One region of the Paenibacillus sp. V4I5 genome, then DNA from elsewhere that is predicted to be linked to it. Evidence: riboswitches for the same ligand, from Rfam matches in the RefSeq annotation. Region 1 holds a riboswitch; the other holds the start of a gene.
What was found. A riboswitch is a leader RNA that binds a small molecule or an ion and turns the genes downstream of it on or off. The one in region 1 is predicted to bind FMN.
Positions count from the first base shown of each region.

Region 2: it holds a riboswitch for FMN, as region 1 does, so the genes downstream of both, ribD (bifunctional diaminohydroxyphosphoribosylaminopyrimidine deaminase/5-amino-6-(5-phosphoribosylamino)uracil reductase RibD) here and QFZ78_RS11060 (DMT family transporter) in region 1, are expected to answer to the same signal.

Region 1 is NZ_JAUSZB010000002.1:1,959,960-1,963,370, reverse strand. Features, by position in the region: gene QFZ78_RS11070 (CBO0543 family protein) at 115-696, shown strand; gene QFZ78_RS11065 (hypothetical protein) at 852-1,145, shown strand; FMN riboswitch at 1,279-1,426, shown strand; gene QFZ78_RS11060 (DMT family transporter) at 1,586-2,554, shown strand; gene QFZ78_RS11055 (FMN-dependent NADH-azoreductase) at 2,632-3,267, opposite strand.
Region 2 is NZ_JAUSZB010000002.1:1,638,449-1,641,859, forward strand. Features, by position in the region: gene ribE (riboflavin synthase) at 1-631, opposite strand, end outside; gene ribD (bifunctional diaminohydroxyphosphoribosylaminopyrimidine deaminase/5-amino-6-(5-phosphoribosylamino)uracil reductase RibD) at 648-1,757, opposite strand; FMN riboswitch at 1,992-2,173, opposite strand; gene QFZ78_RS09560 (peptidylprolyl isomerase) at 2,375-2,806, opposite strand; gene lysA (diaminopimelate decarboxylase) at 3,038-3,411, opposite strand, start outside.

The DNA.
Region 1 (3,411 bases):
TCTTTTTAGTTTCTTTGGTTAGCTGACTATTCCTTACATGCATAATAGAAAGTTCTTTTATCCACACTAGAAGGTATGAAGGAAAAAGCAAAAAAGTGAGGGGGAAAGTTCTAAATGGAAAAGATTTTATTACGAATTTTATTTGCATCATCAGTAGCAGCTGCCCCATTTATTATGAAACGAAATAACCTGCTGATGTATATGACCGTATTCTTTGCAAAATGTGTTTTATCAAGCTCGCTAGATTCAATCTTTATTAAAAAAGGGAATATATCGTACCCCGTTCGACCTTTCGCTAAAATATTTGAAACGAATATTCTGTACGACTTATTATTCTATCCGCTTTTAAGTGTACTATGGGTAAGATGGTCTTATCAAAGTAAACCACTTGAACTCATCACGAGAAGTCTAGTATTTAGTGGACCAATGACTTTGCTTCAATGGTTTTTAGAGATGAAAACCGATTTGTTTAGATGGAAATCCTGGTCTGCTCTTCATACGTTTGCGTCCATTAACTTTACTTTGTTTACGATAAGAGGGTTTGTGGGTTTATTAAGAAGGATAACGCCTGAGATAAATGTTAGAGGAGGAAATTTCGTAGAGGAACGAGCCAATAGCAAGATGCTTTCACCTGAGTTCATAGCAAGTACGGCAAATCACCGACTGCCAAATGACAAATATGCACAAATCCAATAAAATTGAGAAATTATTATGGGCCATCGCACTCCCTGGGTTTGGTCAGTTTTTAAACGGGAAATATATAAAAGGTATCACGTTGATTATATTGGAATTTATCGTGAATTACATGTCAGAGCTCAATCAAATTATTATCGACAGTTTCAAGGGTAACATTGCAAGATGCCATCCAGCAAACCAATTATCATTGGCTCATGTTTTACCCTTGTCTCTACATGTTTGGTATTTGGGATGCTTATAAAGACGGGGGAGATACGGCAGAGTATGCTTATGTTCCTTTTGTATTAGGCGCTTTCCTAGGGACGGTAGGAATCATCTATTCGGATGTGTTTCAACCTTTCGGCATTCTTTTGGGTCCAGTTTGGCTGCCTATGCTATTTTCATTTGTTGGTATTGCTATAGGCGTTGTTATATTTCAATTTTTAAAACGACGCCACTCGATGCTATAAAGGGTCTCTCTGTCAGATGTATAAGACAGTTAGAGATTCTTTTTTTATAAAATCAACTTATGTCAGTGGCTAATCGTCGCGAAAAAGGATTGCCAGTTAAACTGTAACATGTTATTATACACTTTATTAGAATATGAACCTTCGGGGCAGGGTGAAATTCCCTACCGGCGGTGAGGATACGTACGTGTATCTCAAGCCCGCGACTCCCAGTCTGTACAGATTGGGACTGACTTGGTGAAATTCCAAGGCCGACGGTATAGTCCGGATGAGAGAAGGTGAAGGACAACTTGTTAAAAATTCAATTTTTAATAGGTCTGTTTGTCAATGCCCCTGTTGATTGTAACAGGGGCATTGTCTCTTTCAGAAGGTTCAATTCAAAACATCATCTAGGGATCTTTGGGCTAATCTCTCAAAGTTTCTCCTATTGGGAGGTTTTTGAATTGGAAAATGTATTTAAGCTAGGAAGTAAGCGCGCAAGTTTGTATGCAACAAGTAGCAGGGGGATCAATGAGATCTGGTATGTGGCACTCGGAGCTATCCTTTGGGGGTTGGACCCTCTCTTTCGAATCTTATTGTTGAAGAGTTTTACCTCTGCTCAAATTGTGTTCATAGAGCATCTGCTGCTGGCTTGCTATGCCCTTCCAGTGCTGATAAAGTACCGTAAGTCCTTAGCCGGCAAACTAACACTAGCAGTTATTGGCGCACTACTATTTATTTCTTGGGGTGGATCGGCCATAGCTACCATACTCTTCACTTCGGCCTTCGCTCACGGCAGTGCAAACTCCGTCCTGCTTTTACAGAAGCTGCAGCCATTGTTCGCCATCGTATTGGCTCGAGTACTGCTGAAAGAGACACTGCCTTCCAAATTTTCTGGCTATATCGTAATGGCGCTGCTAGGCACGTATCTGCTGACGTTTGGTTTTGCTTCACCGGAGATGGGCTTGAAGGATTTAGGCACGTTAAGCTGCTTATTTTCAATTCTAGCAGCTGTCTTATGGGGCGGATCGACCGTCATGGGTAAGTTCCTGCTTCAAAAAAACTTGGATTTCCCTGTTGTCACATCGCTGCGATTTCTGATGGCGATCCCGCTGCTAACGGTTGTTCTTTTGGTAAGTGGTGATGCTTGGCATGTAGGCGGTTCTAGTGCAGTACTAACTCTTATCGCAGTCAATCTGCTGTTCCAGGCCTTTTTCCCAGGGTTGATCAGCATGCTCCTCTATTATAAGGGGCTGTCATCGACAAAGGCATTCTTTGCAACGCTTGCTGAGCTTGCTTTCCCAGCCGTAGGTGTGTGCATAAACTGGGTTGTATTTGGTCAAAAGCTGACCGTAGGACAACTTGTAGGCTTTGTATTTATTTGGTTAACCCTCTGGTTAATGAGCCGCAGTAAAGGAAATATTTCTGTATAAATATGGACTGATTACAAAAATTTCAATCATTGAACGTAAAAAGAACCCGCTAGATTTAGCGGGTTCTTACTATTTTCTTAGAAGCTAGCTGCAACTTCTTTTGCTTGTGCAATTGCTTTTTCTTTAATGGATTGAGCTTTATCCGGCGTTATAGCCATGCCTTCAACAAAAATGGCTTCGAAGGAAGGGATACCGTAGAATTGCGAGATTTTTTTCAGGTAGCTGAAGCCACTTTCAAATGCTGCAGCAGGGCCTTCGGAATAAATGCCGCCACTCGCTTGAATATGTAGCCCTTTTTTGTTTGTCAACAAACCAACTGGACCACTTTCCGTATATTTGAAAGTTTTACCTGCAACGGAAATTGCATCAATGTAAGCTTTCAATACTGGAGGGAATGAGAAGTTCCACATTGGAGAAACAAAAACATATTTATCAGCAGCAACAAATTGGTCAACGATTGCGCCTAAACGTGCTACTTTTGCTTTTTCTGCATCAGAAAGCTGGTCAAAAGCTGTTCCTGATTGAAGTTTTCCCCAACCGCTGAATACATCAGCATCAATTTGAGGAATATCTTCTTTGAATAGATCCACAGAAATAACCTCATCTGTTGGATTCGCTTCACGGTATGCCTCGATAAATTCTTTACCTACCGCTAGGCTGAATGATGTTTGGTGATCGTGCGGGTGTGCAGTGATATAAAGTACTGTTGCCATAATTAAAACTTCCCTTCTATACTTAAAATAATTACAGTTCTCATTATAACTTATTTTGAGTAAATATCAAATAATAAATTAGTTACTTATAATAAGAGGGGGAACGTGCTAGTCCAACACCTATTTAAATAGAAATAGATTATT
Region 2 (3,411 bases), 320 kb from region 1:
TACTTTGGTTTTTCCCGCTTCCATCCGAAGTTTCAGATGGACCGAACTTTAGTAGACGCTCCATATATTTGCCTAGCACGTCACATTCTATGTTGACCGTATCCCCAGCCTTTTTATCATGTAGGACCGTTTGAGCAAGGGTATGCGGAATGATGGAAACCGCCACTTCACGATCATTAACATCAACAACGGTAAGGCTTATGCCGTCAATTGTGATGGAACCCCCAGTAATGATATATCGGAAAATGTGCTTATTCTCCGGTTCGAACCGGTAAACGACCGCATTTTCCTCGGGTATTCGTGAAAGGATCGTTGCGGTTGCATCCACATGCCCTTGAACAATGTGCCCCCCGAATCGGCCATTCGCTGCCATCGCTCGCTCCAAATTCACGCGGGTGCCTGTTTGTAGTTTGCGAAGATTCGTCTTACGGTATGTTTCTGGCATAACATCCACTGAAAATGAGTCGTTATCAAAGGAAATGACTGTCAAACAGACGCCATTTACAGATATACTGTCACCCAGGTGGACATCTTCAAGCACTTTCTTGGCAGCAATGGTCAACACCATGGCTTGCCCTTGACTATGAATGCGGCGCATGTGGCCGATTTCTTCGATAATTCCGGTAAACATGCAAGTCCTCCATTCGTTAGCTCTTATAATTCGGATAGCCGGTTATGCAAATATCCGGTCCGAACTGCTCGACCTTGAGTCGGTCGAGCGTAATCGCATCATCCATCTTCGCGATTCCATCGAAGTTGATGTTTACAGGTGCTGCAGAGCCTCCGCCGATGATTTTCGGCGCAAACATCAGCACCAGCTTGTCGATCAGGCGCTGCTCCAGCATAGCGCCGTTGAGCTTCCCTCCACCCTCTAGGAGGATGGAGCCGATCTCGCGCTCGCCGAGCTTCCGCATGGCGAGCGTCAGGTCCACCTGCGGGCCGTCCCCGCAGGTGAGGATCGTGATGCCGCGCGCTTCCAGCGCGGCACGACGCTCTGCGGGCGCCTGCGAGCTCGCGAGCAGGATCGTCGGCTGACGATCCTGCTCCGTGAGCACCCGGGCGCCCAGCGGGACTCGCAGGAGCGAGTCCGCGACGATCCGTACCGGCTGGACAGCCGGTACGTCGCCGCGCGCGCTCAGCAGCGGGTCGTCGGCGATAATGGTGCTGGCGCCGACCATGATACCCTGGTGCCGATGGCGCAGGGTATGAACGAAGGCACGAGACGCTGGCGACGTGATCCATTTGCTGTCGCCGGTCTTCGAGGCAATGCGGCCGTCGAGCGTGCTCGCAGTCTTCATCGTCACATAAGGCATGCGGGTGACGATGTATTTGTTGAAGGCCTCGTTCATTGCCGCGGCCTCCTCTGCAAGCAGCCCAACGGTTACGTCGAGACCATGCTCACGCAGTTTAGCGATGCCTGTCCCACCAACCTGCGGGTTCGGATCAGTTCCAGCGACGACAACCCGTGACACACCGGCCTCAATGAGTCGGTCGCTGCAGGGTGGCGTTTTGCCAAAGTGACTGCATGGCTCTAATGTCACATAAGCCGTGCTTCCCTTTGCTTCCTCGCCTGCCATTTGCAAGGCGAGAACCTCGGCATGGCCATGTCCGCGCTTTAAGTGCGCTCCCATGCCAACAATGCGCCCATTTTTAACAAGAACACACCCTACCACAGGATTAATTCCCGTCTGACCAAGAGCACTTTCAGCCATTTGCAGAGCTAGTCTCATGTAAGCTTCGTCATTCAGTACATGCACGAAGTTCACCGCCTTTCAGGTCCATTCCAAATTTTGAATGCAAAAAGGCCCCTCCGTGTATCGGATAGGGGCCAGAGATTTTCTAGATAACACGAAGAAGCTTCATCCATCCATACTTGCTGCATTTTTGATCAAATCAAACAACAACGACGTATCTGCTTCAAAAGACAGACCTGCCGAATTTTTGTTTACGTGAAAAAATGTACAAGCATGCATAGCGAATCAAATGTTCGCGTTTTCCTTCTCCCATCCAGACTATACTGTCGGTTCCGGAATTTCACCGGATCAACCGTAGCGAAGCTGTGTACAGGTACCGCTAGCTTCAAAACGGGTCACGGACTTATCGAAATCATGTAACGGGTACATGCTATCGAATCACCGCCGGTGTGGAATTTCACCACGCCCCGAAGGTTTGCATACATATAAAAGTAACTTACAACTAAGAACTAGCTAAAAATTACTTTGGTAATGAAAAATTTATCACTCACACTTACAAAAAGCAAGTGCTTTTTTCCTTTTCACATTAATTTCTCACTTTTTCTATGAATTAACTCGGAATTAAATTAAGGAAGAACCCATTGAAATTAATCAACGGGCTTCTTTTCGATTAAGGCAAATTATACTTCTACAACTTCAACTTTCTCCATCAAATCTTTACCTTTGAAAGCATCGACTAATTCCATGCCTTTGGATACTTTACCAAATACGGTATGTTGTCCATCCAAATGCGGTTGCGGTTGGTAAGCAATATAGAACTGGCTTCCACCTGTATTTCTGCCTGCATGAGCCATAGCCAAAGAGCCGCGCTCATGTTTGTTCGGGTTGATTTCACAGTTGATTTGGTAACCAGGGCCACCAGTTCCTGTTCCTGTAGGACAACCACCTTGTGCTACGAATCCTGGAATAACACGATGAAAAACAAGTCCGTTGTAGAAACCGGAGTTTGCTAATTTTTCAAAGTTAGCAACGGTATTCGGTGCATCGTTTTCGAAAAGATCGATGACAACTTCGCCGCCACCTGCTAGTTTAATTTTTGCTTGTTTGGCCATTTGTGGTCCACTCCTTTAGGAAATAATATCTTATTCTACTATGAAAACTTCCATTTCACAAACTGCGCTATATTTCTAACACCATTTTACCCCGACCATATCCTGTTTGACTGCGAAAATGTGCTTCCTGCGCTGCTTAAAGTGGACGAGCAGTCCATCTCGAGATGGAAAAAACACAAAGAAGGAAACCCCGTATAAGCTTGAGGTTTCCTTCTTTTTATTTAAAACAACCTAAACCGTCTCGCTCATTTGTTTCATTCTTGCAGGAATGAGGTCATTACCAACGATGTTATCGAACGTTTCGCGTTTTACGACGAGATCACTTTGACCATCTTTCACGAAGACAACGCCAGGACGGCGGATACGGTTATAATTGCTTGCCATGGCATAATTGTATGCACCTGTACAAGATACAGCGAGAACGTCTCCTGAACTAACTTTTGGCAGGTTCAGATCCCAGATCAGCATATCGCCGCTCTCACAGCATTTCCCTGCAATAGATACAACCTCTGTCGGTTGCTCTGTAGCACGGTTAGCCAACATCGCCTCATACACAGCCTCATACAAAGCAGGACGTGGGTTATCCGTCATGCCGCCATCTACAG